Regions from separate parts of the Kitasatospora sp. NPDC005748 genome, predicted to be linked through region 1. Evidence: predicted binding sites of a transcription regulator. Region 1 holds the regulator's gene; each other region holds the start of a gene.
What was found. The regulator HrcA, encoded in region 1, represses chaperone genes, less so after heat shock. The targets are predictions, from matches to a motif close to TTNGCACTCNGNNNNNCNGAGTGCNAA.

Region 1 (7,829 bases):
GCTGGCCGCCCGGGTCAAGCGCGGCGAGCTGCCGATGATCGACGACGACGTGCACGCCGACCGCTACCTGATCGCCGAGCAGGCGCTCGCCGCCGCCGGCTACTCCTGGTACGAGGTCTCCAACTGGGCCACCACCCCGCAGGGCCGCTGCCGCCACAACGAGCTCTACTGGACCGGCGGCGACTGGTGGGGCGCCGGCCCCGGCGCGCACAGCCACGTCGGCGGCGTCCGCTGGTGGAACGCCAAGCACCCGGCCGGCTACGCCCGCGCCCTCGCCGAGCGCCGCACCCCGGCCCAGGGCCGCGAGCGGCTCACCGACGAGGACCGCCGGGTCGAGCGCATCCTGCTCGAACTGCGCCTCGCCGAGGGCATCCCGCTGGACCTGCTCACCGCGACCGGCCGCGCGGCCGCCGACCGGCACCTCGCCGACGGCCTGCTCGACCGCACCACCCATGAGCGCGGCCGGGCCACCCTGACCCTCCAGGGCCGCCTCCTGGCCGACGCCGTGGTCCGCGACCTGGTGGACTGAGAGTCGTCGCCGTGGTGTCAGCCGCCGGCTCGCGGTCGCGGGCCCACGGCTGACCGGTCAGTCCTCCAGGGTGACGAAGTCGATCAGTTCCTCGACCTTCGCCAGGAGGGCGGGCTCCAGGTCCTTGAAGGAGTCGACCGAGGCGAGGATCCGCTTCCACGCGGCGGGGGTGTCGGCCGGCCAGCCGAGGCGGCGGCAGACGCCCCCCTTCCAGTCCTCGCCGTAGGGGACGTCCGGCCAGCCGGGGATGCCGACGGAGGAGGGCTTCACGGCCTGCCAGACGTCGATGTACGGGTGGCCGACGACCAGCACGGCGTCGCCGGTGACCCGGGCGGCGATCCGGTGCTCCTTGGTGCCGGGGAGCAGGTGGTCGACCAGGACGCCGAGCCGGCGGCCGGGGCCGGGGGCGAAGTCGGCGACGATCGCGGGCAGGTCGTCGATGCCCTCCAGGTACTCGACGACGACGCCCTCGATCCGCAGGTCGTCCCCCCAGACCCGCTCGACCAGTTCGGCGTCGTGCCGCCCCTCGACGTAGATCCGCGACTCCCGGGCCACCCGGGCCCGCGCTCCGGGGACGGCGACCGAGCCGGAGGCCGTCCGGCCCGGCGCGCGCGGGGGAGCCGGCGCCGCGGCAGCGGGGCGGACCAGGGTGACGGTCCGGCCCTCCAGCAGGAAGCCGCGCGGCACCAGCGGGAACACCCGCCGCTTGCCGAACCGGTCCTCCAGGGTGACGGTGAACCCCTCGGCGGTCTTCTCGCAGCGCACCACCGCGCCGCAGAAGCCGGTCGCGGCCTCCTCGACCACGAGGTCCCGGTCGGCGGGCACCTCGGGGGCGGGCTGCTGCCGCTTCCACGGCGGGGTGAGGTCGGGTCCGTACTGGCGGCTGCGCATGCAGGTGACTATAGGCAGGCCCGACGGGGCGTCACAGGCCCGGCGCGCCCCAGACCGGGAACCAGCGGGTGAGGTCCTTCTCCAGCCGCAGGTCGTTCCCCAGCATGGCGTTGACCTGCAGTTCCAGCGGGCTGTCGCGCTTCTCCCCGCCGCCCGGCACCGGCGCGAACGGGTAGAAGGTGCCGCGCTTGTACAGGTAGACCAGCGCCAGCGGCTGCCCCTCGGCGCCGCGGAAGGCCACCAGCGAGCAGAGCAGCTGCGGGCCGAAGCCGTTCCCCTCCAGCTCGCTGTTGACCGCGTGCAGGTCGTTGACCAGCTCCGGCAGCTCCTCGGGGGTGTGCCGGGCGAGCAGCCAGGAGTAGCCGTAGGCGTCCTTGGAGGCCTCCACCGGGACGCCGCCGCGCTCGGTGTCGGCGTCCAGCAGGGCCCGGACCTGCCGCTCGACCTCGACGAAGGCGCCGCCCTCGACCGAGGAGAAGCAGACCGACCCGACGCCGGTCGGCCGGAAGCTGGCCGCCGCCTCCAGGGTCAGCGCGGCCGAGGGCACGCCGAACAGCTGGTCGAGGTCGGGCCGGACGGGCTTGGTGCGGCCGAACAGTGCGTCCAGGATTCCCACGGCGGTCCCCTCCGGGGCGTGTCGTCGGCTCAGCGGCCGAGCTGGGTGGAGATCTTCGCCAGCTGCTCCAGCCGCTTCTCCAGCGAGGGGTGGGTGGAGAACAGCTGCGAGGCGGCCTCCCGGGCGCTCAGCGCGGGGGCGAAGTAGAAGGCGTTGTACGGCTGGGCCTGGCGCAGGTCCTTGGTCGGGATCGCGGCGATCTGGCCGGTCACCTTGGTGAGCGCCGAGGCCAGTGCGCTGGGCCGGCCGGTGAGCTGGGCGGCGGCCCGGTCGGCGGCCAGCTCCCGGTAGCGGGAGAGCAGCCGGGTCAGCAGGAAGCTGATCGCGTACACCACCACCGACACCAGCGGGATGACCAGCGCGGCGATCGCGGCGTTGGAGTCGTTGCTGTTGCGGCCGCCGCCCATGAAGCCGCCGTACATCGCGATCCGGGTCATCGCCCCGGCCAGTACGCCGAGGAAGCCGGCGATGGTCATCACCGCGACGTCCCGGTGGGCGACGTGCGACAGCTCGTGCGCCAGGACGCCCTCCAGTTCCTCCGGTTCCAGCCGCCGCAGCAGCCCGGTGGTGACGCAGACCACCGCGTTCTGCGGGTTGCGGCCGGTCGCGAAGGCGTTCGGCATGTCGTTGTCGGCGACCGCCACCCGGGGTTTGGGCATGTCGGCGAGGGCGCAGAGCCGGTCGACGGTGCCGTGCAGCTGGGGGTACTGCTCCGGGGTCACCCGGTGGGCGCCCATCGCCCGTTCGGTGATCTTGTCGCTGAACCAGAACTGGGCCACGAACAGCCCGCCGGAGATCAGCACGATCAGTGGCCAGGCGCCGCGCAGCAGCGCGATCAGCAGGCCGGTGAAACCCACGTACAGGAGCCCGATCACGAACATGGTCCCGACCATCCGGCCGGTCAGGCCGCGGTCCGGGGCGAAGCGGGTGGGCTGGCCCGAGGTCGACATCGCTGGTCCTCCGTTCGCCGTTCGCTATCGATGCTGCCACCCGGCCGGTCCCGCGGCATCACCCGCGCGCCGCGCGATGCGGGCAGGATCACCCCGGCGGTGCCGTTCCTGCCGTCGGACCCGGGCCTTACACTGGCAGGTACGGTTCTGGCACTCCTCTGTTCAGAGTGCCAAAGGACGCGGTCCGCCCGGCGGACCGCACCATGCCGGAACGACACACGTCACCACGGACAACGTGCGAAGAGGGAGGTGCGTGCCCCATGGCCGGTGAGGTCCGCCAGCTCGACGAACGCAAGCTCGCCGTGCTCCGCGCCATCGTCCAGGACTACGTGGGCACCGAGGAGCCGGTCGGCTCCAAGGCTCTCGTCGAACGCCACAACCTCGGGGTCTCCCCGGCCACCGTCCGCAACGACATGGCCGCGCTGGAGGAGGACGGCTTCATCCACCAGCCGCACACCAGCGCCGGGCGGATCCCCACCGACAAGGGGTACCGCCTCTTCGTCGACCGGCTCGCCGAGGTCAAGCCGATGAGCGCGCCCGAGCGGCGGGCGATCCGGCACTTCCTGGACGGCGCGGTGGACCTGGACGACGTGGTCGCCCGCACGGTCCGGCTGCTCGCCCAGCTCACCCGGCAGGTGGCGGTGGTCCAGTACCCCTCGCTCTCCCGGTCCACGGTGCGCCACATCGAGCTGGTCGCACTCGCTCCGGCCAAGGTCATGCTGGTCCTGATCACCAACACCGGCCGGGTCGAGCAGCGGATGGTCGACTGCCCGGGTCAGGTCGGCGAGGTGGTCCTCGCGGACCTCCGTGCCAAGATCAACACGAGGGCCGTCGGCGTGCGGCTGCCCGACGTGCCGGGGCTGCTGGACGAGCTCCCGGCGATGTTCGAGGCGGTGGACCGGCCGGCCGTCACCGTCGTCCTGGCGACGCTCTTCGAGGCGCTCGCCGAGCAGAACGAGGAGCGGATCATGCTGGCCGGCACGGCCAACCTGACCCGCTTCGGCCACGACTTCCCGCTCACCATCCAGCCGGTGCTGGAGGCGCTGGAGGAGCAGGTCGTCCTGCTGCGCCTCCTGGGTGAGACGGCGGACGCCGGGATGACGGTCCGGATCGGCCGGGAGAACGCGTACGAAGGGCTCAATTCCACCTCGGTCGTCTCGGTCGGTTACGGTTCGGGCGACGAGAGCGTGGCCAAACTGGGTGTGATCGGTCCGACCCGGATGGACTATCCGGGCACAATGGGGGCGGTGCGAGCGGTGGCACGGTACGTGGGCCAGATCCTGGCCGAGTCGTAGGGAACGACCGGTGTCACACAGGTGACACCGGTACCAGTCGCAAGCACTTCTACAGGCGGAACAAGCGGAGCATTTGGTGGCCACGGACTACTACGCGGTACTCGGCGTCCGACGGGATGCGGGGCAGGACGAGATCAAGAAGGCGTTCCGGCGCCTGGCGCGCGAACTGCACCCGGACGTCAACCCCGACCCGAAGACGCAGGAGCGGTTCAAGGAGATCAACGCCGCCTACGAGGTCCTCTCCGACCCGCAGAAGCGGCAGGTCTACGACCTCGGCGGGGATCCCCTCTCGCCCAACGGCGGAGGCGCGGGCGGCTTCGGCGCGGGCGCGGCCGGGTTCGGCTTCTCCGACATCATGGACGCGTTCTTCGGCGCGGCCGCCGGTCAGCGCGGCCCGCGCTCGCGCACCCGGCGCGGCCAGGACGCCATGATCCGGCTGGAGATCACCCTGGAGGAGGCCGCGTTCGGCACCACCAAGGAACTCCAGGTCGACACCGCCGTCACCTGCACCACGTGCAGCGGCGAGGGCGCCGCCCCCGGCACCTCCGCGCAGACCTGTGACATGTGTCGCGGCAAGGGCGAGGTCTCCCAGGTCACCCGGTCCTTCCTGGGCCAGGTCATGACCTCCCGGCCCTGCCCGCAGTGCCAGGGCTTCGGCACCGTCGTGCCGACCCCGTGCCCGGAGTGCGCCGGCGACGGCCGCGTGCGGGCCCGCCGCACCCTGACCGTGAAGATCCCGGCCGGTGTCGACAACGGCACCCGGATCCAGCTGGCCGGCGAGGGCGAGGTCGGCCCCGGCGGCGGCCCGGCCGGCGACCTCTACGTCGAGATCGCCGAGAGCACCCACCCGACCTTCCAGCGCCGCGGCGACGACCTGCACTGCACGGTCACCATCCCGATGACGGCCGCCTCGCTCGGCACCCAGGTGCCGCTGCAGACCCTGGACGGGCTGGAGGAGGTCGACATCCGGCCCGGCACCCAGTCCGGCCAGTCGATCCCGCTGCACGCCCGCGGCATCACCCATCTGCGCGGCGGCGGCCGGGGCGACTTGATAGTGCACGTCGAGGTGCAGACGCCCACCAAGCTCGACCCCGAGCAGGAGGACCTGCTGCGCCGGCTCGCGGTGCTGCGCGGCGAGGAGCGGCCCTCCGGGCAGTTCGCGCCGGGCCAGCAGGGGCTGTTCTCCCGGCTGAAGGACGCCTTCAACGGCCGCTGACCGTACCGGCGCCCGGTGCCCCGCTCCCGGCGGGTCACCGGGCGCCGTCGTTCCCCCGTCCGTCCCCCCACCCCCACTCCAGGAACCGCCATGACCGCGCCCGTGTTCGTCGTCGAGACCGCGCAGCTCGCCTCCGCCGCCCCCGGCGCGGTGGTCCGGCTGGACGGCCCGGAGGGGCGGCACGCCGCCGCCGTGAAGCGGCTGGAGCCGGGCGAGGCGGTGACCCTGGCCGACGGGCTCGGCCTGGGCGCCGACGGCACCGTCACGGCCGTGCACGGCAAGGACGCCGTCGAGGTGACGGTCGCCGCGGTCCGCCGGGAGGCCGAGCCGGCGCCGCGGATCGTCGTCGTCCAGGCGCTGCCCAAGGGCGACCGCGGCGAGCTGGCGGTGGAGACCATGACCGAGGTCGGCGTGGACGTGGTGATCCCCTGGGCCGCCTCCCGCTGCATCACCCAGTGGAAGGGCGAGCGCGGTGCCAAGGCGCTCGCGAAGTGGCGCTCCACCGCCCGCGAGGCGGGCAAGCAGTCCCGCCGGCTGCGCTTCCCCGAGGTCCGCGAACTCGCCACCACCCGCCAGCTGGCGCCCGTCCTGGCCGGGGCCGCGCTCGCCGCGGTGCTGCACGAGGACGGCGCCGAGCCGCTGGCCGGTGCCGCGCTGCCCGGCGGCGGGGACATCGTGCTGGTGGTCGGCCCCGAGGGCGGGGTCTCCCCGGAGGAGCTGGCCGCCTTCGCCGAGGCCGGTGCCAGGCCGTACCGGCTCGGGGCCTCGGTGCTGCGCACCTCGACCGCGGGAGTGGCCGCCGGCGCCCTGCTGCTGGGCCGCACCGGCCGCTGGGGCTGAGCGGGCCGGTCGCCGCACGGACCGTTCGTCCCCCGGCGGTTCGTTCCCCGGCGGTTCGTCCCCCGTAGGGGGCGGCCTGCGCGAAACCGGAGGCGCGCCGCCCCGGCGGGTGCGTAGGGTGCGGCTGTGAGCGAATCCCCGAGCACCCCTGCCGGCGCCTACCTGCGCCATCCGCACCTGCACGGTGACCTGATCACCTTCGTCGCGGAGAACGACGTCTGGCTCGCCCCGCTGGACGGCGGCCGGCCCTGGCGGCTGACGGCCGATCACGTCCCGGTCCGCCGCCCGCGCTTCTCGCCGGACGGCCGGCACATCGCCTTCGTCTCCACCCGGGACGGCGCGCCCGAGGTGCACGTCGCGCCGGTGGACGGCGGGCCGTCCCGGCGGCTGACGTACTGGGGCAGCGACCAGACGCAGCTGCAGGGCTGGACGGCCGACGGCAGCCCGGTCGCCACCACCTCCGCCGGACAGGCCACCCTGCGCCGCACCTGGGCCCACGCCGTACCGCTGGACGGCGGCGAGCCGCGGCGGCTGCCGTACGGGCCGGTCGGCGGCGTGGCGTACGAGCCGGGCGGCGACCGGGTGCTGCTGCTCTCGGCGGCCGGTGCGGAGCCCGCGCGGTGGAAGCGCTACCGCGGCGGCCGGGTCGGCAAGCTCTGGATCGGCGCCGAGCGGTTCGCCCGCGTCCACGAGGAGCTGGACGGGCACATCGAGGCGCCGCTCTGGGTCGACGCGCCCGGCGGCGCCCGGATCGCCTTCCTGGCCGACCACGAGGGCGTCGGCGAGCTCTACTCCAGCCTCCCCGACGGCAGCGGCCTGCGCCGCCACACCACCTCCCCGGAGGGCTTCTACGCCCGCGGCGCGACCAGCGACGGCACCCGGGTGATCTGGCACCGGGCCGGTGACCTCTGGCTGCTGGACGACCTCGACGGCGCCGAGCCGCGCCGGCTGGACGTCCGGCCGTCCGGCCCCCGGGCCGGCCGGCGGCCCCGCCCGGTGCCGGCCGCGCACTGGCTGGAGAGCGTCGCCCCCGACCGCACCGGCCGGGCCGGCGCCGTGGTGGTGCGCGGCAGCGTGCACTGGCTGCCGCACCGGGAGGGCCCCGCCCGGGTGCTGGACGAGACGCCCGGCGTCCGGGCCCGGCGGGCCCACGTGGTGCCCGGCGAGGACGGTGCGCAGGGCGTGCTCTGGGTGACCGACGCCGACGGCGAGGACGCCGTGGAGTACGCCCCCGCCGTGCTCGGCGAGGAGCGCCGCCGGCTGGCCGGCGGACAGCTGGGCCGGGTCCGCGCGCTGGCGGTCTCGCCGGACGGCAAGCAGGCGGCGGTCGGCGCGCACGACGGCCGGGTCCTCCTGGTGTCGCTCGCCGACGGGACGGTGCACGAGCTGGACCGCAGCACGGACGGCGAGGTCAGCGGGCTGGCGTTCAGTCCGGACTCCGCCTGGCTCGCCTGGTCGCGGCCGAGCCCGGGCTTCGGGGCCTGGTCGCTGC
Region 2 (7,829 bases), on a different contig from region 1:
GAGGACCGGCGCCCCGGGGTGGCGGAGTCGGCCGGGCGCGTTCGGGGCCGCCGGTGTGTGACGGGCCGTCGGGGGCGGGTTCAGCCGAGGCCGAGGGTGTGCCGGTCGCGCGGGGTGGTGCGGGGCTGGGAGGCGAGGTCGGCGAGGAGGCTCTCGGCCTCCCGGGTGGTGCGCAGGACCTCCGGGTCGAGGTCGGCGACGACCAGCTCGCGGCGGTCCGGGCCGGCCTCGGCGAGGAGGCGGCCGTCGGGGGACCAGACGGCGCTGACGCCGCAGGTGTTCCAGCCGCCGGTGGTGCCGATGTGGTTGGCCAGCACCGTGTAGAGGGTGTTGTCGAGCGCGCGGGCCGGGAACCAGGTCCGGGACTCGTGGTGGCCGTGGCCCACGCTGAACAGCGCGCCGACCAGGTAGGCGTGGCAGCCGTCGAGGGCGGCGGCGCGGGCGTGTTCGGGGAAGCCGGAGTCGTAGCAGATGCCCAGGCCGAGCCGCCACCCGTCGAGTTGGAGGGTGCAGCCCGTCGTCCCGGGGCGGTAGGTGTCCCGTTCCGTCTTGAAGAGGTACTGCTTGTCGTACCGGGCGGTGAGCGCACCGTCGGGGCCGAAGACCAGGGCGGAGATGCGCAGTTCGCCGTCGGCGTCCCGGACGGCCGCGCCGACCACGGCGGCCGTGTCGGTCTCCCGGCAGGCGTCGGCGATCGGTGCGAGCCGGGGATCGCCGGGCTGGACGCTGTACTTGAGGGGGTCGGTCCGGATCAGCTCGGGCTCGTAGCCGGACAGGAACTTCTCGGCGAAGAGCACCAGGCGGACGCCGTCCGAGGCGGCCTCGCGGATCAGGTCGGCGACGGTCGCGACGTTGGCGGGGAGGTCGCCCGCCACCGCCTGGGCCTGCGCGGCGGCGATCCGTAGCGGCCGGTCGGGGAAGTCGGGGGCGGGAGCGGGCCGGTCTGGCGTCGAGGGAAGCGGCATGAAGGCCAGGCTAGGCGGGCCCGGCGGACCGGCCCGAGGCCGGGGACCCGCGCTAGGGCTTGACCGCGCCGTCCGGTCGGTCGCCGGCCCGCTCGGCGGCCTCCTCGAAGGCCGGATCAAAAGCCGGGTCGAAGGCCGGGTCGTAGGGCGCGGGGGCGGTCTGGGAAACGAGGACGCGCTGGACCCTCGGCCTGGTCCGCCAGTTGACCCGCCGGACGTCCCGGGCCAGCGCGCCGGGCCGGCAGAGCTCGACGGCCACGGTGACCGCGCCCAGGACGATCCCGGCGGCCAGCCAGCCGCCCAGCACGTCGCTCGGCCAGTGGACGGCGAGGGCGACCCTCGTCCAGCCGATCGTCAGCACGGTCAGCGCGGCGATCGAACAGGCGGTGATCCGCCCGCCGCGCGAGGACCGGTGCCAGACCAGCCCGACCAGGACGGCGCAGGTGATCACGGAGGCCATCGCATGCCCGGACGGGAGGGCCGGGCCGCCGGCGTGGGCGACCGGGTCGGGGAAGTGCGGCCGCAGGCGGTCGAGGCAGAGCTTCAGGGCCCACAGGAAGCCCCAGCCGACCAGCGCCTGGGCCGCGGCCCAGCAGGCCAGCACCCGGGCCCCGATCAGCCAGAGCCAGAGCGTGGCGGCGCCGAGCAGCGTGCGCATGGTGATCGTGCCGCCGATGTCGGTGAGCATCTGCACCGAGGCGACCCAGACTCTTCGGCCCTGGGCGTAGCGGTGCATGTCGTCCACCCAGCCCTGGTCCAGGCGGGCGAGGGGGGACCAGCCGGTCTGCACCAGGGTGGCCAGGACCGCGAACAGCGCGGTACAGCCCGCCGCGAGCGCCACGTGCCGGAGCAGGTGGCGATTACGCGGGGTGAGGAGAAGCGAGCTGTTGGTCAGGTGCATGGCTGACACCTTCCCAGTGCGTTGTGCTGATCGGACGCCTGCGCGATAGCGATTTGGCATCTTTTGTGCGGAGGATCTGCGTGCGCCGGGGAGCGGGCGCGGGGCGGCTCCGGGGTGCGGAACCGGTGGCAGCGGCGGCTCCGGCGGAGTCGGGCGGGAACGCGCGCGGCTGCCCGCGGGTTCTCCGGAGTGAAGGGCCCGCAAAGGAGTGCGTCGACGGCCCCGGCATGGGCGGCCGCGCAGCGGCAAGGCGCCGGGGGGCCGCACCCGCGGTCCCGCCGACCGCTTTCGGCGGACCGCGCCGTGTGGACCGCCCGGCCGGCACCTGTGGTGCCGGTCCGGTCACGCTCCGTCCAGGGGCGTGGTGAAAACCGGCAGCATACTGCATCGGCGGAAGAATCTGAGCGACTTGGGAATGTTGTCCGGAATCTGTTCGTTGGATCGTTACGTGTGAGCCCCGCGGGGCCCGCATTCTTGCCCTCTTGGGGGCAGGCAGGCAGACCTCGGCAATTCCAGCAAAGGGAGCAAGCATGGCCACCCGTGCCGTCGTTCGCGACAGGGCCGACCGGACTCGCGCGGCCCGCCCGACCAACCTTGAGGCCGACCGCGACCTGGTCGGTATGTATCTCGACGAGATCGCCAGGACGCCCCTGCTCGATGCCGCCGAGGAGGTCGAGCTCTCGCTGCGGATCGAGGCCGGTGTGTACGCCCAGCACCTGCTGGAGGAGGCGGAGCTCCCGAAGGGTGTGAAGCGTGAGGAGCTGGAGGCGATAGCCGAGGACGCCGAGCGCGCCAAGGACGTCTTCATCCGCTCCAACCTCCGGCTGGTCGTCGCCGTCGCGCGGCGTTACCCGCGCAGCGGCCTTCCGTTGCTCGACCTCATCCAGGAGGGCAACGCCGGCCTGGTGCGGGCGGTGGAGAAGTTCGACTACGCCAAGGGTTTCAAGTTCTCCACCTATGCCACCTGGTGGATCCGGCAGGCGATCACCCGGTCCATCGCCGACCAGTCGCGCACCATCCGGCTGCCCGTCCACCTGGTCGAGGAGCTGGGCCGGATCCGGCGTGTCCAGCGGGAGAAGTCCAAGGAGCTGGGCCGCGAGCCGGAGCCGGCCGAGATCGCGGCCGAGCTGGACACCACCGAGGCGCGGATCAAGGACGTCCTGGACTGGGCGCGTGACCCGGTGAGCCTCAACATGTCCGTCGACGACGAGGGCGAGACCCAGTTCGGCGACCTGGTCGAGGACACCGGGGCGACGTCCCCGGAGGACGCCGTGATGGTCATGCTCCGCCGCGAGGAGCTGGACGGTCTGATCGGGCGCCTGGACGACCGGACGGCCTCGATCATCCGGTCGCGGTACGGGATGGAGGACGGCCGTGAGCGGACGCTGACCGAGGTGGGCAAGCAGCACGGGCTGACGCGGGAGCGGATCCGCCAGATCGAGAAGCACGCGCTGGCCGAGCTGAAGCGGATCGCCGACCACGCGGGCTTCGAAGCCGCCTGACGGCCTCCCCGCCGCCACCTCGCCGTCGTGCCGGGCCCCGGGTGCGGAATCGCTCCGCACCGGGGCCCTCACGCGTCCCCGGCGGCGGTCGGCGCGGGCACGGGGAGCTTCTAGGCTGGAGGAGTGGACGATGTGCGAGACGGAGGCGGGCCGGTGACCGAGCGGGAGCCCAGGCAGGACGGCGGGGACGGGACGGACGCCGCGGAGGCCGTGAAGGCGTCCGACGACCCCAAGGCCGCGACGAAGGCCCGGCTGGTCTTCCGGGACCCGCTGGACCAGCAGTCCAGTGACGACACCGACGCCGGCTGGGGCGGGCGCCCGGGAGCGGGGGAGAGTGGTGGACGGGGACTGGACTGGTACCTGAGCCAGCGCCCGCCGCACCACGGGGACTGACGGGGCGTGCTCAGCGCTGCTGCGTGACCAGCGCGTCGCGGATCTCGGTCAGCAGCAGGACCTCCTTGGCCTCGGCCTCCGCCTGGACCTCGGCGAGGCTCTTGCGCCGGGCGGCGAACCTGGTCATCGGCAGGATCAGGCAGAAGTAGACGACGGCCGCGGTGATGACGAACTGCAGGAGGGCGCTCAGCACCGAGCCCCACAGGATGAGGATCCCGGACGTGACCTCGCCGGTCGCGCTCAGCTCGCAGGGGCCCTTGAGGCAGGAGCTGTAGGCGCCCAGGTCCTTGGCTCCGAAGGCGCCGACGATCGGGTTGATCACGCCCTTGACGAAGGCGTTGATGATGTTGGTGAACGCCGCGCCGATGACGACGGCGACGGCGAGTTCGACGACATTTCCGCGCAGCAGGAATTCCTTGAAGCCTTTCATGCCGCGTGAACGACGAAGTCGTGGTCCGGTCACGGGTGAGCTTCGAGGTGTTCCGATTGACAACCCGATCGGCCGACCGGCGCGGCGCCCGGAGGGGAGAGACCCGCCCGCGCGGGCCCGACGGCCAGCGCGGCCGACAGGGCGACCAGCAGCAGGGCGGGCACCCCGAGCCGGTGCCGGGCGGCCCGGCGGAGCCGGTGGAGGCGGCCGCCGCCACGCCGGATCGGCGCGAAGGGCGGCACCTCCCGCCGGGGCGGAACGGCCGGGGCGGGGAGCGGCGGGAATCGCGGGGGGAGGCTCGTGGTCGACATGGGCACCACCGGTGGTCGCGGGGCGCCGGCCCGGGGTGCGGGCCGGCTCTTCCGACGCACACTCTGGGCGGCCCTGGGGGCGGGTGGAAGCCCTGTCCCCAGGCCTGTGGACAACTCGGCCCTGTGGACAACTCTGTACACCCGAACGGGGTAGTGGGCCCATCGGCGGTTGACCGCGAGCGGCCTGCCTCCGCCCGGGCACGCGAAAGGCCCGCGGGCCGCGCGATGGCGCGGGCCCACGGGCCTTGCGAAGTCTGGTCTCAGCCGGCCGGCTTCGCCGCCGGAGCCGAGCTCGCGGCAGCGGTCGAGCCGCCCGAGGTCGACGAGGACGAGGTCGAAGCAGCCGACGACGAGCCGGACGAGGACGAACCCGACGAGGTCGAGTTCGACGACGAGCCGGTGCCCACCGAGCTGGTGGACGAGGATCGGCTGTCGGTCCGGTAGAAGCCGGAGCCCTTGAAGACCACACCCACGGCCGAGAAGACCTTGCGGAGCCGTCCCTGGCAGTCGGGGCACGTGGTCAGCGCCTCGTCGGTGAACTTCTGCACCGCCTCCAGGCCGTTGCCGCACTCGGTGCACTGGTACTGGTACGTGGGCACTTGTCTTCCTCCTGGCACTCTCGCCTGATGAGTGCTAACGATGGTCAATGATGCGGCATTCCGCTGGATCAGTCCAGCGACTCGAATGTGAGATGAGCCGGGGGCGCGCCGAAGCACCCGTTCCCGCGCCCGCCGGAAGCCGGCCGCCGAGGGCCGCCGCCCCGGCCCGGACCCGCCACCCGACCGGCCGGACGCGTCCGACCCGACCCGACGCCGCCCGACGCCGCCCGACGCCCCCGACCGGCGCCCCGAGCCCCGCCGCTCAGCCCTTCGCCGCCCCGACCAGCTGCGGAGCCGAGCCCCGCTCGTTCGCGCCCGCGACCACCGTGCTCGCCGCGCCCGGCGCGATCAGCAGGTGCCGCAGCGCGACCAGCGCGACCAGGCCGAGCCCGGCACCGGCCATCGGCACCAGGAACCCGGCCGACGGCCCGTGTCCGTCGATCAGCCGTCCGGCGACCGTGGACCCGGCCGCCAGGCCCAGCCCGATGGCACCGGTCAGCCAGGTGAAGGCCTCGGTCTTGGCGCCGTCCGCGACCAGCGTCTCGACCAGGGTGTACCCGGTGATCAGCGTCGGTGCGATGGCCAGGCCGCAGACCAGCCCGGCGACGGACAGCGCGACCAGGTTGGGCATCGCCCAGAGCGTCGAGCAGCCCACGACCAGCAGCGCGTAGCTGGCCAGCATCCGGTGCCGGGCGGCCCGGCGCCAGGCGACCATGCCGTACAGCACGCCGGCCAGCATCGAGCCGCCGGCGAAGATCCCGTACACGGTGCCGTTGGCGCCGGGCTGGCCGACCGACTCGGTGAACGCGGTGACCGACACCTGCATGGCGCCGAAGACGGTGCCGACGCCCAGGAACGCGCCGGCCAGCAGCCGGACGCCGGGGGAGGAGAGCGCGGAGACCCGGCGGACGCCGGGCTGGTGCGGGTGCCGGGCCGGCGCGGTGCGCCGCTGGGCGGCGAAGGCCAGTCCGCCGACCACGGTCAGCGCGGCCTCGGCGATCAGCCCGGCGGCGGGCGTGACCGAGGTGGCGATGGCGCCGGCGAGCACCGGGCCGATCACGAAGGTGAACTCGTCCGTCACGGACTCGAAGGCGAAGGCGGTGTTGAGCTTGGCGGCCGACAGCGCGGACGCCGAGCGCCCGCCGGCCGCACCCTCGGCGGAGAGCTTGGCGACCCAGCGGGACCGGACCATCGCGCCGACCTGCGGCACGCTGGCGCCGGCCGGGGCGGCGGCGAGGAAGAGGGTCCAGACCGGGGCGTGGCCCAGGGCCAGCGCGATCAGCGCGCCGACCGAGACCGCGTGCACGATCACGGTCGGGACGAGCACGGCGGCCTGGCCGTAGCGGTCGGCCAGCCGGCCGGTCTGCGGGCCGATGAAGGCCTGGGCGACGGCGGAGACCGCCGCGACGCTGCCGGCCGTGCCGTAGGAGCCGTGGGTGTCCAGCACCAGCAGGACGATGCCCAGGCTGAGCATCGCGTACGGGAGCCGCGCGGCGAAGGCGGGGGCCAGGAACGTCCAGGCCCCGGGGGTGCGCAGCAGTGCGCCGTACCCGACGCGGGCGGGTGCGCCCTGGTCGGCGGTGGCCCCGGTGCCCGGCCGGGTGTCCGGGAGCGTGTCGGTGGCCAGGGCGGCGCGGGTGTCCGCGGTGTTCTCGACCGTTCGGCGGGCCGTCACGGTCGTCCTTCCTGCTGCCTGGTAGCGCGGAAGGGGCATGGGGTGGCCCCGACGGCGCCGAGAGTCGTCCTCTCGCGCGTCGACCGGGGTAGTTACCGGGCCCGCCCGGCGTGGTTGCCGGGATCCGGGCCGCAGCCGCCGAGCGGTCGCGCCAACTCTGCTTCAGGCAGATGCTGGGGTGTTTCGATCGTTCTGCATATACGCGCGTAGATGACGCGCTACCCCCACCATACAGAGGACATCCAGATCTGTCCCGTCCATCGGAGGTGAACGCTGGACGAACCCCCCGTGGTCATCGCGGTCACCGCCGCCCGTACAGCCACCCCGCGAGCTTGCCGCCCTTGTCCACGGCCCGCAGCCGCCGCTCGGCGGCCTCGCTGACCTCGTCGGTGGTCACGACCAGCAGTTCGTCGCCGCCGCGCAGCACGGTGGCCTTGTCCGGGACGAAGCTGCTGCCCTCCCGGACGACCAGGGTCACCGCCGCGCCGGCCGGCAGCCGCAGCTCGCCGATCTCCACGCCGGACATCCTGGAACTCGGCGACAGCGCCACCGACAGCAGGTGTCCGTGCAGCTTCTCCAGGGGCGCGGACTCGATGCCGAGGTCCTGGCCCATCGAGCCCTCGGAGATCTTCAGCCACTTGGCGACCCAGGGCAGGGTCGGGCCCTGGAGCAGGGTGAAGACCACGACCAGGATGAAGACGATGTTGAAGACGTCGTGGGCCATCGGCGTGCCGGCCACCATCGGGATGGTCGCCAGCACGATGGGCACCGCCCCGCGCAGCCCGGCCCAGCTGAGTAGCGCCTGCTCGCGGCCGGGCAGCTTGAAGGGCGTCAGCGTGATCACCACCGACAGCGGCCTGGCCAGGAAGACCAGCACGGCGCCGATCACCAGCGCGGGCACCACGGCCGAGCCCATGGTCTCGGGGGTGCAGAGCAGGCCGAGCAGCACGAACATGCCGATCTGCCCGATCCAGGCCAGTCCGTCGGCGAAGCCGCGGACGGCGGGCCCGTGCGGCAGTTTGGCGTTCCCCAGGATGACCGCGCTGATGTAGA
Region 3 (7,829 bases), on a different contig from region 1:
GCGTCCTCACCCCCGAGGAGCAGCGCACGGTGCTCTGGTCCAAGCCCGGCCGCTCGGTGCGGACCGCCCGCTGGACGCCGGCCGACGCCGTCCTGGTGGACGAGGCCACCGACCTGGTCCAGCGCACGCCCTCGCTCGGCCACGTGGTGCTGGACGAGGCCCAGGACCTCTCCCCGATGCAGTACCGCGCCGTCGGCCGCCGCTGCACCACGGGCTCGGCGACCGTCCTCGGCGATCTCGCCCAGGGCACCACCCCCTGGGCGACGGCGAGCTGGCCGGACGCGCTGCACCACCTGGGCAAGCCGGCCGCCCACATCGAGGAGCTGACCAAGGGCTTCCGCGTCCCCGAGGAGGTCATCGCCTACGCCTCCCGGCTGCTGCCCGCGATCGCCCCCGGTCTCGCCCCCGCGACGTCCGTGCGTGCGGCGCCCGGCTCGCTGACGATCACCCGCGTCCCGGACGACGGGCTGGAGAAGGCGGTCGTCGAGGCCTGCCACCGGGCCCTGGAGCACGAGGGCTCGACCGGTCTGATCGCCGCCGACGCGCGCGTCCCGCTGCTCGCCGCGGCACTGACGGCGGCCGGCCTGCCGTTCCTCTCCCCCGGCGCCGAGACCAGCGCCGAGGCCCGGCTGACCCTCGTCCCGGCCTCGCTGGCCAAGGGTCTGGAGTACGACTACGTGGTGCTGGACGAGCCGGCCGCGGTGGTCGCCGGCGAGCCGGACGAGCGGACCGGCCTGCGCCGCCTGTACGTGGCGCTGACCCGTGCCGTCTCCGGGCTGACGGTGCTGCACGCCGAGCCGCTGCCCGACCGGCTGGGCTGACCGCGCCGGGCCCGGGACGCGCGAAGGGGACCGGCGGTATCCGCCGGTCCCCTTCGCGCGTCGAGTCGCGGACCGCCGATCGCTCAGCTGTCGGCGCTCTCACGCTCAGCCATCGATCAGGGACCGCCACTCGGCGACCTTGGAGGCGTCCACGGGGGACTGCCATCCGGCGACCCGCACCGCTCCGCCGACGTGGAAGCCGTCGAAGCCCGCCGCCCGCAAACCGGGCAGGTGTTCGGCCCGCAGGCCGCCGCCGATCAGGATCCGCTGCCCGTACCCCGGCTCGCCGGCCCTGGCCAGCTCGGCCAGCAGCACCTCCCGGCCCGCGTCCACCCCGGCCACCGCGCCCGAGGTGAGGTAGGTGTCCAGCCCGGGCAGCGCGCCGAGGGCCGCCCGGAGGGCGGTCCGGTCGGCGCTGTGGTCGATCGCCCGGTGGAACGTCCAGCGGCAGCCCGCCACCGCGTCGGCGACGGCCTCGGTGGCGGCGAGGTCGACGGCGCCGTCGGCCGTCAGGAAGCCGAAGACGAACTCGTCGGCGCCCTCGGCCCGCAGCGCGGCGGCCCGGGCCACCAGCTCGTCCAGGTCGCCCGGCGCGAAGCCGTCCCGGACGCGCAGCATGACGCGCAGCGGCAGCTCCACGGCGGCCCGGATCTTGGCGAAGTCCTCGACCGACGGGGTGAGGCCGTCGGCGGCCATGTCCGTGACCAGTTCGAGCCGGTCGGCGCCGCCCGACTCGGCGGCCTGGGCGTCCTGGGGCGTCAGCGCGATGACTTCGAAAATTGGTCTAGACATATCAGACAGCCTGCCACATCGCGAGGCGCCCGGCGAGGCCCGTACGGCCGATCGGTCACAGAGCCGAGCGGCGCAGACCCTCGATGCCCCGCCAGCCGATCCCGGCCACCGCCACGAACGCCGCGCCGACCGCGCCGACCCCCAACAGGTTCCAGATCCCACCGGCCGACTCCCAGAGGCTGAACAGGCTGAACGAGAGGGTCAGCGGCAGCACCGCCAGCCCGATCGCCGCCGGCACCAGCCAACCGCGCGCCGCGGCGCACACCAGCAGCAGCGGAACCGCCAGCAGCAGGGCGGCCCACGGGTCGTTCATCAGGTACCGGGTGTCCCAGCCGCCCTGGGCGCTGACCACCAGCAGACCCCCGACCGCGCCCAGCGGCACCAGGGCCGCGGTCCGCCAGGTCGGCCGGCCCAGCAGGTCCCCCGGTGCGGCGAGCACCAGCAGACCGGACAGCACGAACGGCAGCGCGGAGGTGGAGCTGTAGGAGAACCACCACCAGTCGACGAACTCCACGCTCAGGACGGAGTCGGCCAGGTTCAGCAGACCGGCGCCGATCACCGCGACCGACAGGACCCGGGCCGCCGTCCAGTGCCCCAGCACCGCGGCCACCGCCAGCAGCAGCGAGGCCACCGGCAGCGCGAACACGGTCAGCGCCAGCAGGACCGAGGAGTGCGCCCCCTGGATCCGCCAGGCGATCAGGTCGGGGTCGCTGACCCACGGGTAGAGGGCGGCCCCCGCGGCGGTGCCGGCCACCAGCGGAACCGCCAGCGCCAGCAGCCGCCCGGCCGCCGACGCCGAGGTCAGCCGGGCGCGCATCCGCAGGCCGTAGGCGGCGAGGTCCAGCGCCTCCCGCAGCAGGGTGGGCCGGTCCGCCTCCGCCGTGGTGTCGGCGAAGACCGCGGCCAGCTCCTCGCCGCGCTCGCGGCGGTAGCGGGCCGGGTAGAGCTGGAGCGCCGCCCGCAGGGCGACCGGCCGGTCGATGGTCTGCATGCTCACGCGAAGACCCCCCTGACCATCGAGAGCACGGCGGAGAGCCGGCGCTCGGCCTCGGAGGCGACGGCCCGCAGCCGCCCCGCCTCGGCCGCCAGCGCGCCGCGGCCGGCCGGCGTCAGCGCGTAGCTGCGCCGGGCCCGGCCGTCCACGACCTCCTCGGCGGCGACCTCGATCAGGCCCTGCTGGAGCAGCCGGTCGAGCGCGCCGTAGAGGGTGCCGGTGCGCATCTTCACCCGGCCGTCGGAGATCGCGGCGACCTCCTGGATGAGCGCGTAGCCGTGTCTGGGCGCGTCGGCCAGCGCGGTGAGCAGAAGCAGCGTCGGCTCCTGCATGGCTCGTTCTGTCATAGGACTACATATATCGTCAAACTACATATGCGTCCAGTGGACCCGCCGGACTCCGCCCGTGCCGCGACCGGCACCCGCCAGAATGAGCCCATGCCGAACCAGCCCGCCGCCCCCGTCCCGGCCGACCTGCTCGCCGACTGGACCGCCCTGCTGCGCCGCTGCGGCGCCGGCGCCGACCCCGCGCCGTACGGCCGCGACCTGCTGGGCCGCTGGACCGAACCGCAGCGCCGCTACCACACCACCGCCCACCTGCGGGCGGTGCTCGGCCACGTGGACGTGCTCGCCGCGCACGCCGAGGACCCGGACACCGTCCGGCTGGCCGCCTGGTTCCACGACGCCGTCTACCGCCCGGACCGCTCCGAGAACGAGGAGCGCAGCGCCGCCCTCGCCGTCCGGGCGCTCACCGAGGCGGGCCTGTCCGAGCCGCGGACCGCCGAGGTGGCCCGTCTGGTCCGGCTCACCGTCTCGCACCGCCCCGAACCCGGCGACCGGGACGGCGAGGTGCTCTGCGACGCGGACCTCGCCGTCCTCGGCGGCGACCCGCGGGCGTACGCCGCCTACGCGGCCGCGGTGCGCGAGGAGTACGCCTTCGTCCCGGAGCCGGACTTCCGCGCCGGGCGGGCCGACATCCTGCGCCGGCTCCTGGCCCTGCCCGCGCTCTACCGCACACCCCTCGCCCGCGAGCGCTTCGACGCCGCCGCCCGGGCCAACCTGGCGGCCGAACTCGACCGGCTCGAAGGCTGACGCGCCGACTCGATGACTCACTGAGCGGCCGACCCGCCCGGGACGCGCGAAGGCCCGGCCCGGCGCACGGAGCGCCGGAGCCGGGCCGGGGCGGGATCAGCCGTCGAGCCGGCCGACGGGCGCCACCACCGCCCCCGCCTTGCCGCAGACCCAGTGCGGCTCCGGCCCCAGCTCGGGCTCGACGCCCAACGCGTGCGGGTCCCCGTCGGCCGCGCAGGAGGTGCAGAGCGGCCAGCGGCCGTAGGCCTCCAGCAGCGCGTCCTGGACGTCCTGGGCGACCAGCCCGAGCACGTACTCGGCGCCGTCCGGCCACTGCTCAAGCCACCACCGGCGGTGCGTCACGGCGTCCTCGACCAGCGACACCACGGCGGCGTCCGCCACGTCCCGCGCGGTCAGGTCGGCCAGGATCAGCGCCCGCGCGTTGTGCAGGGCGGTCTCGATGTCATCAGCGGTGGCAGCCATCCGTCCATTGTCCCAAAACGGCGCCGGACACAACGCCGCACGGGCGGCTCCCCGAGGGGAACCGCCCGTGCGATCGGGAAACGACCGATCCCGGAGGGGATCAGAAGTCCATGTCACCGCCCGGCATGCCGCCGCCGGCGGCCGCGGCGGCCTTCTCCGGCTTGTCGGCGATGACGGCCTCGGTGGTGAGGAAGAGCGCCGCGATGGAGGCGGCGTTCTGCAGCGCGGAACGGGTGACCTTCGCCGGGTCGATGATGCCCTCGGCGATGAGGTCGACGTAGGTGTTGGTGGCGGCGTTCAGGCCGTGGCCGGCGGGGAGGTTGCGCACCTTCTCCACCACGACACCGCCCTCGAGGCCGGCGTTGGTCGCGATCTGCTTGATCGGGGCCTCCAGCGCCACGCGGACGATGTTGGCACCGGTGGCCTCGTCGCCCTCCAGCTCCAGCTTGTCGAACGCGACACCGGCCTGCAGCAGCGCGACGCCACCACCGGCGACGATGCCCTCCTCGACGGCGGCCTTCGCGTTGCGGACGGCGTCCTCGATGCGGTGCTTGCGCTCCTTGAGCTCCACCTCGGTGGCCGCGCCGGCCTTGATGACGGCCACGCCGCCGGCCAGCTTGGCGAGGCGCTCCTGGAGCTTCTCGCGGTCGTAGTCCGAGTCGCTGTTCTCGATCTCGGCACGGATCTGGTTCACGCGGCCGGCGACCTGGTCGCTGTCGCCGCCACCGTCGACGATGGTGGTCTCGTCCTTGGTGATGACCACCTTGCGGGCGGTGCCCAGCAGGTCGATGCCGGCGTTCTCCAGCTTGAGGCCGACCTCCTCGGAGATCACGGTGCCACCGGTGAGGATGGCGATGTCGCCGAGCATGGCCTTGCGGCGGTCGCCGAAGCCCGGGGCCTTGACGGCGACGGACTTGAAGGTGCCGCGGATCTTGTTCACGACCAGCGTCGACAGGGCCTCGCCCTCGACGTCCTCGGCGATGATGACGAGCGGCTTGCCGCTCTGCATGACCTTCTCCAGCAGCGGGAGCAGGTCCTTGACCGAGCCGATCTTGGAGTTGGCGATGAGGATGTACGGGTCCTCGAACGTCGCCTCCATCCGCTCCAGGTCAGTGGCGAAGTAGGCGGAGATGTAGCCCTTGTCGAAGCGCATGCCCTCGGTGAGCTCGAGCTCCAGACCGAAGGTGTTGCTCTCCTCGACGGTGATGACGCCTTCCTTGCCGACCTTGTCCATGGCCTCGGCGATGAGCTCGCCGATCTGGGTGTCGGCGGCCGAGATGGAGGCGGTGGAGGCGATCTGCTCCTTGGTCTCCACGTCCTTGGCCTGGGCCAGCAGCTGGTCCGAGACGGCCTGGACGGCCTTCTCGATACCGCGCTTCAGGGCCATCGGGTTGGCGCCGGCGGCGACGTTGCGCAGACCCTCGCGAACGAGCGCCTGGGCCAGCACGGTGGCGGTGGTGGTGCCGTCACCCGCGACGTCGTCGGTCTTCTTGGCGACCTCCTTGACGAGCTCCGCGCCGATCTTCTCGTAGGGGTCCTCGAGCTCGATCTCCTTGGCGATGGAGACACCGTCGTTGGTGATCGTGGGGGCGCCCCACTTCTTCTCCAGCACGACGTTGCGGCCCTTGGGGCCGAGCGTGACCTTCACCGCGTCGGCGAGCTGGTTCATGCCACGCTCAAGGCCGCGGCGAGCTTCCTCATCAAAGGCGATGATCTTGGCCATCAGAAGTGGTCCTCCGGGACACGGTCGACTGCTCGGACCAAGGGGTGCCCGCGACGGACGGCCCTGGTGTGCGGGGGTCCTTTCCCCTACCGCTCCCGGGGGCCTCACCGACCCAGTCCGCTGTCACTCTCACACTGTGAGTGCTAACGCCAATGATTAGCACTCCGGGTAGGCGAGTGCAAGCCCAATCGCCCAACCCGCGAGCCGCGTCCGCCCCCTGCGGCCGCCGTCGGCGAGCCCCCGATGGGCCGCCGCCGGGTGTCCGGCACCCCCGCGCCGGACGCCGCGCGGGCCCCCCGCCGGACATGCCGACGGGCCCGTACGACATGTGTCGTACGGGCCCGTCGTGAAGCAAGAGGTGCACCAGCCGAATGGGCCGAGCCGAACTCCTGGGGTCGGAAAGGTCAGACCGCGGCGCGGACCATGTCCGCCTGCGGGCCCTTCTGCCCCTGAGAGATCTCGAACTCGACCCGCTGGCCCTCCTCAAGGGTGCGGTAGCCGTCCATCTGGATCGCGCTGTAGTGGACGAAGACGTCCGCACCACCGTCGACCGCGATGAAGCCGTAGCCCTTCTCCGCGTTGAACCACTTGACGGTGCCCTGAGCCATTCCGAACTCCCCTAGTGCTGTGCTGGCCCTTCACGCGCCCGCAGGTCGCGGGCCCGGGTCTGGTTTGAGGCCGGCCCGGGGAACCCCCCCTGGGCGCAGCCGTGCACGCCACAATCGTCCGCGGAGACCACCGGAAGGCCTCCGGTGAGCGGGTGATTGCGTCGACCGCGGCTGAATGTATCCGGATCGACGCCCTCTGCAACAGGGTCAACCGCTGGGAATTCCCTAGGTCCGCCAGGGGACAGGCCAGACCAAAGCGGGAGGAAATCGGCATTTCACGCCGGACATAGCGGACGAATTACTCAAATGCCTTCGAGAATTCTGACATCGGCCTGACATGTTTCACGGTCACGGCCCCGGCGCCGGTCTCAGCGGCCGGACAGACACCGGCGGTACGGGCGCGGACGGAGTTCGAGTACCGGCGCGAGGGGGATGGGGCGGCCCTCTTCCCGGACGAGCCACACTCTACTCCCCCGGACTGCGAAATATTCCCGCCGGAATGCGGCGGGCCGCCCGCGCGTACGGAGATCGGAATTCCGTACGCACGGACGGCCCGGTCGAAAACGGGTCGGCCGATGAAAGGCCTGGTCGGAAAGGGGCGGATCAGCAGCCGCCGGCCACCGCCGGAATGATCGAAACGCTCGCGCCGTCCTTGATCTCGGTGGCCAGGCCCTCGGCGAACCGGACGTCGTCGTCGTTGACGTAGACGTTGACGAACCGGCGCAGCTTGCCGGCGTCGTCCAGGATCCGGGCGGCGATCCCGGCGTGGTTCCGCTCCAGGTCGGCGATGACGTCGCCCAGAGTGGCGCCCTCGGCGGCCACCTCGGCGGCGCCGCCGGTGTAGGTGCGCAGGATGGTCGGGATGCGGACGGTGGCGCTCATGGGGGATCTCCTCGGGCGGTGCGGCCGGGCGGCCGGTACGGGCTGCGGGGGCTGCGGGCGGGTCAGGCGGACGCGAGGCCGGCGTCGCGGAACGAGGCCAGCGTCGGGCGGATGACGGTGGTCATCCCGGAGTCGGAGACGGCGTCCAGCGTCTTCAGGCCGTCACCGGTGTTGATCGCGACGGTCTCCTTGGCCGGATCCAGCTGTCCGGTCTCGACCAGCTTCTTCAGCACGCCGACGGTCACCCCGCCCGCGGTCTCGGCGAAGATGCCCTCGGTCCGGGCCAGCAGCTTGATCGCGGCGACCACCTCGGCGTCGGTGACGTCCTCGACCGCCCCGCCGGTGCGCCGGGCGATGTCCAGCACGTAGGGGCCGTCGGCCGGGTTGCCGATCGCCAGCGACTTGGCGATGGTGTCCGGCTTGACCGGCCGGATCACGTCCTGGCCGGCCTTGAAG

Region 2: ABZ495_RS17370 (FmdB family zinc ribbon protein) is a predicted target of HrcA. The motif match lies at 5,113-5,139, and genes of this name have one in related genera.
Region 3: groL (chaperonin GroEL) is a predicted target of HrcA. The motif match lies at 6,040-6,066, and genes of this name have one in related genera.

The regions. Positions count from the first base shown of each region.
Region 1 is NZ_JBEXYD010000076.1:15,765-23,593, reverse strand. Features, by position in the region: gene hemW (radical SAM family heme chaperone HemW) at 1-529, shown strand, start outside; gene ABZ495_RS32950 (DUF3097 domain-containing protein) at 587-1,420, opposite strand; gene ABZ495_RS32945 (hypothetical protein) at 1,452-2,036, opposite strand; gene htpX (zinc metalloprotease HtpX) at 2,066-2,986, opposite strand; gene hrcA (heat-inducible transcriptional repressor HrcA) at 3,247-4,281, shown strand; gene dnaJ (molecular chaperone DnaJ) at 4,358-5,497, shown strand; gene ABZ495_RS32925 (16S rRNA (uracil(1498)-N(3))-methyltransferase) at 5,588-6,337, shown strand; gene ABZ495_RS32920 (PDZ domain-containing protein) at 6,464-7,829, shown strand, end outside.
Region 2 is NZ_JBEXYD010000020.1:43,142-50,970, reverse strand. Features, by position in the region: gene ABZ495_RS17395 (carbon-nitrogen hydrolase family protein) at 81-965, opposite strand; gene ABZ495_RS17390 (phosphatase PAP2 family protein) at 1,018-1,866, opposite strand; gene ABZ495_RS17385 (sigma-70 family RNA polymerase sigma factor) at 2,397-3,368, shown strand; gene ABZ495_RS17380 (hypothetical protein) at 3,492-3,761, shown strand; gene mscL (large conductance mechanosensitive channel protein MscL) at 3,772-4,191, opposite strand; gene ABZ495_RS17370 (FmdB family zinc ribbon protein) at 4,763-5,101, opposite strand; gene ABZ495_RS17365 (MFS transporter) at 5,364-6,641, opposite strand; gene ABZ495_RS17360 (potassium/proton antiporter) at 7,078-7,829, opposite strand, start outside.
Region 3 is NZ_JBEXYD010000011.1:76,861-84,689, reverse strand. Features, by position in the region: gene ABZ495_RS11775 (ATP-binding domain-containing protein) at 1-821, shown strand, start outside; gene ABZ495_RS11770 (copper homeostasis protein CutC) at 927-1,613, opposite strand; gene ABZ495_RS11765 (hypothetical protein) at 1,669-2,610, opposite strand; gene ABZ495_RS11760 (PadR family transcriptional regulator) at 2,607-2,954, opposite strand; gene ABZ495_RS11755 (hypothetical protein) at 3,045-3,698, shown strand; gene ABZ495_RS11750 (hypothetical protein) at 3,795-4,160, opposite strand; gene groL (chaperonin GroEL) at 4,261-5,883, opposite strand; gene ABZ495_RS11740 (cold-shock protein) at 6,288-6,491, opposite strand; gene ABZ495_RS11735 (ubiquitin-like small modifier protein 1) at 7,095-7,373, opposite strand; gene thrC (threonine synthase) at 7,436-7,829, opposite strand, start outside.